One region of the Streptomyces sp. NBC_00996 genome, then DNA from elsewhere that is predicted to be linked to it. Evidence: riboswitches for the same ligand, from Rfam matches in the RefSeq annotation. Region 1 holds a riboswitch; the other holds the start of a gene.
What was found. Region 1 has a riboswitch for glycine ahead of gcvT (glycine cleavage system aminomethyltransferase GcvT). Riboswitches for the same ligand answer to the same signal wherever they lie in the genome.

Region 1 (4,686 bases):
GCCGCTCGCATCGGCCCCACCGTGTGGGAGCTGGACGGGCCGATGCCGATCGAGAACAGGTCGAAGACCGAGATGGCCACGGGAACTCCTTGGTGGGTTTCGCCTGACGCCGTTGTCGGGCGGAGGTGGTGCATGGGGCGGGGCACCGCGCTCGGTATCCAGTGTGCGCGGTGCCCCGGACGTTCGTACGAAAGGAACCGTACGAACCAAAACGTACGACAGAAAGCGTACGAAATTACTTCAGGCCGGGGTACAGCGGGTGCTTGTCGGCCAGAGCGGACACCCGGGTCTTGAGGGCCCGCGCGTCGTAGGACGGCTTCAGCGCCTCGGCGATGATGTCCGCGACCTCGGTGAAGTCCTCGGCCTGGAAGCCGCGGGTGGCGAGGGCGGGCGTGCCGATGCGCAGACCGGAGGTGACCATCGGCGGGCGCGGGTCGTTCGGGATGGCGTTGCGGTTGACCGTGATGCCGACCTCGTGGAGGCGGTCCTCGGCCTGCTGCCCGTCCAGCTCGGAGTTGCGCAGGTCGACCAGGACCAGGTGTACGTCCGTGCCACCGGACAGGACGTCCACACCGACGGCCTTGACGTCGTCCTGGACCAGGCGCTCGGCCAGGATCCGGGCGCCGTCGAGGGTGCGCTGCTGGCGCTCCTTGAAGTCGTCCGAGGCAGCGACCTTGAAGGAGACGGCCTTGGCGGCGATCACGTGCTCCAGCGGACCACCCTGCTGACCCGGGAAGACCGCGGAGTTGATCTTCTTGGCCAGCTCGGCCGTCGAAAGGATCACGCCACCGCGCGGGCCGCCCAGCGTCTTGTGGGTGGTGGTCGTGACGACGTGGGCGTGCGGCACCGGGTTCGGGTGCAGGCCCGCCGCCACCAGGCCGGCGAAGTGCGCCATGTCGACCATGAGGTACGCGCCGACCTCGTCCGCGATCCGGCGGAACTCGGCGAAGTCCAGCCGGCGCGGGTACGCCGACCAGCCCGCCACGATCAGCTTCGGCCTGGACTCCTTGGCGAGGCGCTCGACCTCGGCCATGTCGACCTGACCGGTCTGGTCGTTCACGTGGTACGCGACCACGTTGTAGAGCTTGCCGGAGAAGTTGATCTTCATACCGTGGGTCAGGTGCCCGCCGTGCGCGAGGTTCAGACCCATGATGGTGTCGCCCGGCTTGAGCAGCGCGAACATCGCGGCAGCGTTGGCCTGGGCGCCCGAGTGGGGCTGCACATTGGCGTGCTCGGCGCCGAAGAGCGCCTTGATGCGGTCGATGGCGATCTGCTCGACCACGTCGACGTGCTCGCAGCCGCCGTAGTAGCGGCGGCCGGGATAGCCCTCGGCGTACTTGTTGGTCAGGACGGAGCCCTGGGCCTCCATGACCGCGACCGGAGCGAAGTTCTCCGAGGCGATCATCTCCAGGGTGGACTGCTGGCGGTGCAGCTCGGCGTCGACGGCGGCGGCGACGTCCGGGTCCAGCTCGTGCAGGGGCATGTTCAGAAGCGACATGTTCTACGACCTCTCAGCCGGCGGAAAAGGCGGTGTACTCATCGGCGGAGAGCAGGTCGGCCGGCTCCTTGGCGACGCGCACCTTGAACAGCCAGCCGCCCTCGAAGGGCGCGGAGTTCACCAGCGACGGGTCGTTGACCACGTCTTCGTTGATCTCGGTGATCTCGCCGTTGACCGGGGAGTACAGGTCGCTGACCGACTTCGTCGACTCCAGCTCGCCGCAGGACTCACCCGCGGTCACCGTGGAACCGACCTCCGGAAGCTGGGCGTAGACGACATCGCCGAGCGCGTTGGCCGCGAACTCGGTGATGCCGACCGTCGAGACGCCGTCCTCGGCGACCGACAGCCACTCGTGCTCCTTGCTGTAGCGCAGCTGCTGGGGGTTGCTCATGGCCTGAATTCTCCTGTACGCGGGTCAGTGCTGGTGAATGGGGGACTGCTGGACCTGCCGATGAGCAGGGAAGAAGCGCGCGGTGTCGCTTTTGGCTCCTTGTGGACCGCGCTCAGTCTCTACTTCTGACGCTTGTAGAACGGCAGCGCCACGACCTCGTACGGCTCGTGGCTGCCCCGGATGTCCACACCGACCCCGGCCGTGCCCGGAGCGGCGTGCGCGGCGTCGACGTACGCCATCGCGATGGGCTTGCCCAGCGTGGGGGAGGGGGCGCCGGAGGTGATCTCGCCGATCACCTTGCCCTCGGCGACGACCTGGTACCCGGCGCGCGGGACGCGACGGCCCTCGGCGATCAGGCCGACGAGCACCCGCGGCGGGTTCTCGGCGGCGCGCTCGGCGGCGGCCTGCAGGGCGGTACGCCCCACGAAGTCGCCCTCCTTCTCGAACTTCACGACCCGCCCGAGCCCGGCGTCGAAGGGGGTCAGCGAGGTGTTCAGCTCATGTCCGTACAGCGGCATGCCCGCTTCCAGGCGCAGCGTGTCGCGGCAGGACAGACCGCAGGGGACCAGGCCGACGCCCTCGCCGGCCTTCGTCAGTGCCTGCCACAGCTCGACGGCGTGCTCCGGCTTCACGAACAGCTCGAAGCCGTCCTCGCCGGTGTAGCCGGTGCGCGCGATCAGTGCCGGGACGCCCGCGACCGTGCCGGGCAGACCCGCGTAGTACTTGAGGCCGTCCAGATCGGAGTCGGTGAGCGACTTGAGGATGCCGGGGGACTCGGGGCCCTGCACGGCGATCAGCGCGTACGCGTCACGGTCGTCGCGCACCGACGCGTCGAAGCCCGCGGCACGCTCCACCAAGGCGTCCAGCACGACCTGCGCGTTGGAGGCGTTGGCGACGACCATGTAAGCGGTGTCGGCCAGCCGGTACACGATCAGGTCGTCGAGGATGCCACCGTCCGCCTGGCAGATCATGGTGTAGCGGGCGCGGCCCACGCCGACGGAGGCGATGTTGCCGACGAGGGCGTGGTTCAGGAGCTCGGCCGCCTGCGGGCCGGAGACGGTGATCTCGCCCATGTGCGAGAGGTCGAAGAGACCGGCCTTCGTACGGACGGCGAGGTGCTCGTCGCGCTCGGAGCCGTAGCGCAGGGGCATGTCCCAGCCTGCGAAGTCGGTCATCGTCGCGCCCAGCGAACGATGCAGGGCATCGAGCGCGGTGTGACGGGGTGCGTTGCTGCTCATCGGTGGGGCTCCCAAGGCATGACGGCGAGGTCGTTCCTCCCCATCTGTCATCGGAACCTGAGAGGTTCATCACGACCCCGCGAAACGGTGGTCCTGACTTGCACCTTGGGTGGAGCCACTGGTCAGCGGCCCGCTTTTCAGATGTGCCTCGCCCGCGCGGTAACGGGGCCTGAGAGATTCAAGGGAGGGACTTGCTCCTTCGGCGCCCCGGCACGTGGTACGTGACCGGGAACTCTCCCGCGCGGATTCAAGCGGCCGGTATGCAGTTGGCGCGCACATCATTGCACGCGCCGTCCGATCCCGGCAGTCCGCATCTGTGACCGGTCTGTGGCAGTCCGAGTACGCAAACAAGAAGCACCGCGCATTACCTTCTCTTTACACTCGACGGGGATGGGACTCCAGACCCAAGGGGAGGACGATCACGGTGAACAGCACCACCGCGTACGCCACGACCTCGGGCATCGCGCTGCCCGAGCAGCCCGCCGCCCCGGCCCGGGAGGCGTGCGGCCCGCTGCCGACGGCCGTCGTCCGCGACCTCAGGGACCGCGCGGGACACAGCCCGCACGGGCTGCACTTCGGTGCGTACGACCTCGTCGTGGTCACCGGGCTGCCGGGCAGCGGCAAGTCGACGCTGATGCGCCGGGCCGTCACGGGCGCGCGCATCGACTCCCAGGACACCCGCGACCGCTGGGACGAGCGGATGATCCGATGGCTGCCGTACGCGGTCTACCGCCCCCTGGTCCGCGTCGCGCACTACGCCGGACTGCGCCGCGCCCTGCGCTCCGGTGCCGGAGTCGTCGTGCATGACTGCGGTACGCAGGCCTGGGTGCGCCGCTGGCTCGCCCGCGAGGCCCGGCGCCGGGGCGGCGCGCTGCACCTGCTGCTGCTCGACGTCACACCGGGAACCGCCCTCGAGGGCCAGCGCGAGCGCGGCCGCGGCGTGTCGCGATACGCGTTCGCGCGCCACCGCGGCGCGGTCGCCCGGCTGCTGCGCTCCGTGGAGAAGGGCGACCTGCCGGAGGGCTGCGGCTCGGCGGTCCTCATCGACCGGGACGCGGCGGACGTGCTGCGCCGGATCGACTTCGGCGGCTGAAGGACCGTACGAGCCGACGGCGACCCTCTCGTACGAAACAGACGTACGAGATGGCCGTACGAGCCCACTAACCTAGCCAGCCGGAACACCGGAGCACCCGAACAGCGGTTCACAGCAGGCGGTAGACAGATGGACTTCCCCGACTTCCCGGCACAGGCGCACCCCCATCCGCACGGCGGATGGCCAGGCAACGAACTGGAGGAGGTGCTGTCGGCCTCCCTCGGCGTGCCCTCGGCGGGTGCCCGCATCGTCGAGGTCCTCGGCCGCAGCTTCGTCTGGGTGCCCCTGCCGAACGGCGGCGGTCCGCAGTCCGGCCCGCTCGACCTGCCCACCCTGGAGATCGAGGGCCAGGCGTACGTCCCTGTCTTCAGCTCCGAGGAGCAGTTCCGCCAGGTCACCGGCGGCCTCATGTCGTACACGATCGCGCCCGCCGTCGAGTTCGCCCGCGGGCTGCCCCCGCAGGTAG
Region 2 (4,686 bases), 5.9 Mb from region 1:
GGCGCTCGCGGCGTTCGTGCCGTGTGCGGAGGACGGGATGAGGCAAACGGTTCGCTGCGCGTCGCCGTTGGCACGGTGGTAGCCACGCACGGCCAGCAGACCGGCCAGCTCGCCCTGCGAGCCGGCGTTCGGCTGGAGCGAGACCTTGTCGTAGCCGGTGACCTCGGCGAGCCGCTCCTCCAGCTCACGGATGAGCGTGAGGTAGCCCTGCGCCTGCTCGGCGGGCGCGAAGGGGTGCATCTGGCCGAACTCGGGCCAGGTGACCGGCTCCATCTCCGTGGTCGCGTTGAGCTTCATCGTGCAGGAGCCCAGCGGGATCATGCCGCGGTCGAGCGCGTAGTCGCGGTCGGAGAGCTTGCGCAGGTAGCGCAGCATCGCGGTCTCGGAGCGATGCTGGTGGAAGACCGGGTGGGCGAGGTAGCCGTCGGTGCGCAGCAGCTCGGCCGGCAGCGTGTCCAGCGCCGTCGCGTCCAGCGCCTCGATGTCGCCCTCGACGCCGAACGCGGTCCATACGCCGGCCAGTTGCTTGCGCGTGGTGGTCTCGTCGCAGGCGATCGACACGTGGTCGGCGTCCACGAGGTGGAGGTTGACACCGCCCACGCGCGCGGCGGCGACGGCGTCGGCGGCCTTGCCCGGCACCCGCACGGTCAGCGTGTCGAAGTACGCGCCGTGCACGACCTCGACCCCGCCCGCCGTCAGACCCGCGGCGAGGATCGTGGCGTACCGGTGCGTACGCCGCGCGATGGTCGTCAGGCCCTCGGGACCGTGGTAGACGGCGTACATACCGGCCATCACCGCGAGCAGCACCTGAGCCGTACAGATGTTGCTGGTCGCCTTCTCGCGGCGGATGTGCTGCTCACGCGTCTGCAGGGCCAGGCGGTACGCCTTGTGTCCGTCCGCGTCGACGGACACGCCGACGAGTCGCCCCGGAAGGCTGCGCGCGAAGGCCTCGCGCACCGCCATGTATCCGGCGTGCGGCCCGCCGAAGCCCATCGGCACACCGAAGCGCTGTGTCGTACCGACCGCGATGTCGGCGCCGAACTCGCCGGGCGAGGTGAGCAGGGTCAGGGCAAGCAGGTCGGCGGCGACGGTGACGACCGCGCCCAGCTCGTGTGCCTGCTCGATGATCGGCTTGAGGTCGCGTACGGCACCGGAGGCGCCCGGGTACTGGATCATTACGCCATTGATCTCACGCTCGGCGATCTCGGCGGGGATGCCCTCACTGAGGTCCGCCACGACGACCTCGACGCCGGTCGGCTCGGCGCGGGTCTCGATGACGGCTATGGTCTGCGGCAGGGCGTCCGCGTCGACCAGGAACAGACCCTTCTTGTTCTTGCCCATGCGCCGGGACAGTGCCATCGCCTCGGCGGCCGCGGTGCCCTCGTCGAGCAACGAGGCGCCGGAGGTCGGCAGCCCGGTCAGCTCGGCGACCACGGTCTGGAAGTTCAGCAGCGCCTCGAGACGGCCCTGCGAGATCTCCGGCTGGTACGGCGTGTAGGCGGTGTACCAGGCCGGGTTCTCCATGACGTTGCGCAGGATCACCGGCGGCGTGAACGTGCCGTAGTAGCCGAGGCCGACCATCGAGTCGAGCACCTGGTTGCGGTCCGCGAGGGAGCGCAGCTCGGCCAGCACCTCGGCCTCGGTGCGCGCGCCCGGCAGGTCCAGGGCGTCGGCGTTCTTGATGACGTCCGGGACCGCGGCGGCCGTCAGCTCGTCGAGCGAGCCGTACCCGACCTGCGCGAGCATCTTGGCCCGTGCCTCGGAGTCGGGCCCGATGTGGCGCTGCTCGAAGGGGATTCCCTGTTCGAGCTCGGAGAGCGGAATGCGATGGGCGGTCATTGCGGAGGCCTCCTGGTCTGACGCGACCTTCGAGGGGCACCCCGGCACGGGTACCCCGACGGCCTCCCCCTCTGTCATCTCAACCTGAGAGTTTCACCGGACCGTCCGCTGACGACCCGGTTTTCACCGTCGGTGAGAGCGGAGGCCATCGACGCCCGCCCTGCTTTCCAGAGTGACCTCGTCCGTGCGGTACGTGAGCCTGAGAGATTCCGGGGAGGATTTGCTCCTTCGGCGCCTCCGATGAAGTCTGGAGGACTCTCCCGCACGGGGTCAGCAGCCGCCTGCCAGCCTACCAGCGAGGACAAGAGCCCAACCTTCGAGTGGCCGCCTTCCTGAATGTGCTCTTTTGTAGTGCTTACGGATGAGTTGCGACCAAGAGGAGGGACCGTGCAGACCGACATCGATCCGCGCAACCTGATCGGCCGCAAGGCGTTCGACCGCAATGGCACCAAGATCGGCACGATCGACGAGGTCTACCTCGACGACGCGACCGGGATCCCGGAGTGGGCGGCCATACGCACGGGCCTGTTCAGCAGGGACGCCTTCGTGCCCCTGGAGCCCAGTGAACTCGTCGAGGGCGCCCTTCGCATCCCCTTCGACCGAGCCCTGATCAAGGACGCCCCCGACTTCGGCGTCGGACGCCACCTCTCCCCCGAGCAGGAACTCCAGCTCTACCACCACTACGGTCTCGATGTGGCGCCCGCTCCGCCCCCGCCGGACCGCGACTTCGGCCGACTCGCGGGCACGGAGGACGCCTGAGGTCCGGGGTCCGCGACCCGGGGCTCCGGATCCCGCAGTCTTCGTTCCACCAGAGGCAGCGATTCCGCCGGTTCCAGCTCCGGATCGTCGGTCCGGAGCGTCCGTACGCGCCCGGGCTCGGAGTAAGGCGTCTCGAACCGCACGGTGACCCGCCCGAGGCCGCTGCCCTGCACCCACCCGTGCCCGAACTCGGCATGCCGCACGTCGTGCCCGGCGGGCCACCTCCGCTCGGCGGGCGGCACATGTTCCTCGGAGGACTCCTGCTGCGTCTCCTCCGCGGAATGCTCTTGGATCGCCGGCTCCCCCGCGGCGGCCTGCGCCTGCGCATACGCCTGCGCGAACAGGTCCTCCTGTGTGTAGTCGGCGAGCCCGGTCACGCCCACACCCAGCAGCCGTACGCCACCGGTCGTGTCCACCGCCTCCAGAAGCCGCGCGGCGGCCTCCCGCACGACCGTCGAATCGTCCGTGGGTCCCCGCAGCGTCTCGGACCGGGTCAGCGTCGAGAAGTCGTACCTGCGCACCTTCAGGACGATGGTCCGCCCCGACAGCCCCGCCCCGCGCAGCCGCCGCACACACCGGTCGGCGAGCCGCTGCACCTCCAGGCCGACCCGCACCCGGTCATGGATGTCCACGTCGTACGTGTCCTCGACCGACACCGACTTGGTCTCCCGCTCGGCCACCACTGGCCGCTCGTCGTGGGCCAGCGCCATCGCGTACAGCGCGTGCCCATGCGCCTTCCCCAGCAGCCGTACGAGCTCGTCCTCGCCCGCCTCGGCGATCTCGTCGACGGTGGTGATCCCGGCACGCCGCAGATGGTCCCCGGTCGCGGGCCCCACGCCCGGCAGCGTCCGCACCGACATCGGCCCCAGCAGCGCGCGCTCGGTACCCGGCTCTATCACGACGAGACCGTCGGGCTTGGCCTGTTCCGAGGCGATCTTCGCGAGCATCTTGGAAGCGGCGAGCCCCACCGATCCCGTGAGCCCCGTGACGGCCCGGATGTCCGCGCGCAGCTTGACCCCTGCCAGCCGCGCCGAGCCTTCGTCCCAGGCCGTCCCCCCCGCTTCGAGGTCCACGAAGGCCTCGTCCAGGCTCAGCGGTTCCACGAGCGGCGACAGGGCCCGCAGCAGCCCCATGACCTGCTCGCTGACCTCGCGGTAGAGCCCGAAGCGCGGCACCAGATACGCGGCGTTCGGCGCGAGCCGGCGCGCCTGGGCCATGGGCATCGCCGAGTGCACTCCGAAGACGCGGGCCTCGTACGAGGCGGTGGCGACGACGCCGCGCGGCCCGAGCCCGCCCACGACGACCGCTTTCCCGCGCAGGCTCGGCTTGGATGCCTGCTCCGCCGAGGCGAAGAAGGCATCCATGTCGAGATGCAGGATCGTGGGCGCGGTTCTCACATCTCCGATGCTGCCCTACGCCACTGACAATGCCCCGGGTCGGCCCGCTCCCCGTGCCCTTCTCCCGGCCCCGGCCGACCCCCCTGCCGCCGCGCCCGGGCCTCAGACGGCCCGGTTGCGCCGTCGCGCCAGCTCGTCCGCGGGGTGGTGTCCGACGAGCGTCTCACCCGTGTCCACGCGCTCTCCGTGCAGCTGCGAGAGGGCGCTCTCGACGTCCTGCCACACCACACCCACGGCGATACCGAAGACCCCCTGGCCACCCTGGAGCAGGGCGTGGACGTCATCGGGGGACGTGCATTCATAGACCGTCGCGCCGTCGCTCATCAGCGTCATCCGCTCCAGGTCCCGGAAGCCGCGCTTCCTGAGGTGCTGGACGGTGGTGCGAATGTTCTGCAGCGACACCCCGGTATCGAGGAACCGCTTGACGATCTTCAGGACGACCACGTCCCGGAAGCTGTAGAGGCGCTGCGTGCCCGACCCGTAGGCGGGCCGCACACTCGGCTCGACCAGACCGGTCCGCGCCCAGTAGTCGAGCTGCCGGTAGGTGATGCCCGCGGCGGCGCACGCCGTGGGACCGCGGTAGCCGACTTCCTCGGGAACCGCCCCTGCCTCGCCGGGCACTGCCGTCGGCCGCCGCGGAACGTGATCGGCCGCGCTGCCGTGAAGCGGGTACGGGCCGCTCTCCCCCGGA

Region 2: another riboswitch for glycine. It lies ahead of gcvP (aminomethyl-transferring glycine dehydrogenase); the one in region 1 lies ahead of gcvT (glycine cleavage system aminomethyltransferase GcvT).

Annotation. Positions count from the first base shown of each region.
Region 1 covers NZ_CP108723.1:7,626,800-7,631,485, forward strand. Annotated here, with positions in the region: gene OG390_RS35775 (L-serine ammonia-lyase) at 1-80, opposite strand, end outside; gene glyA (serine hydroxymethyltransferase) at 236-1,498, opposite strand; gene gcvH (glycine cleavage system protein GcvH) at 1,512-1,889, opposite strand; gene gcvT (glycine cleavage system aminomethyltransferase GcvT) at 2,009-3,127, opposite strand; glycine riboswitch at 3,275-3,377, opposite strand; gene OG390_RS35795 (AAA family ATPase) at 3,546-4,220, shown strand; gene OG390_RS35800 (enhanced serine sensitivity protein SseB) at 4,350-4,686, shown strand, end outside.
Region 2 covers NZ_CP108723.1:1,771,666-1,776,351, forward strand. Annotated here, with positions in the region: gene gcvP (aminomethyl-transferring glycine dehydrogenase) at 1-1,839, opposite strand, end outside; glycine riboswitch at 2,017-2,112, opposite strand; gene OG390_RS08595 (PRC-barrel domain-containing protein) at 2,227-2,598, shown strand; gene OG390_RS08600 (DNA polymerase IV) at 2,520-3,995, opposite strand; gene OG390_RS08605 (MerR family transcriptional regulator) at 4,098-4,686, opposite strand, start outside.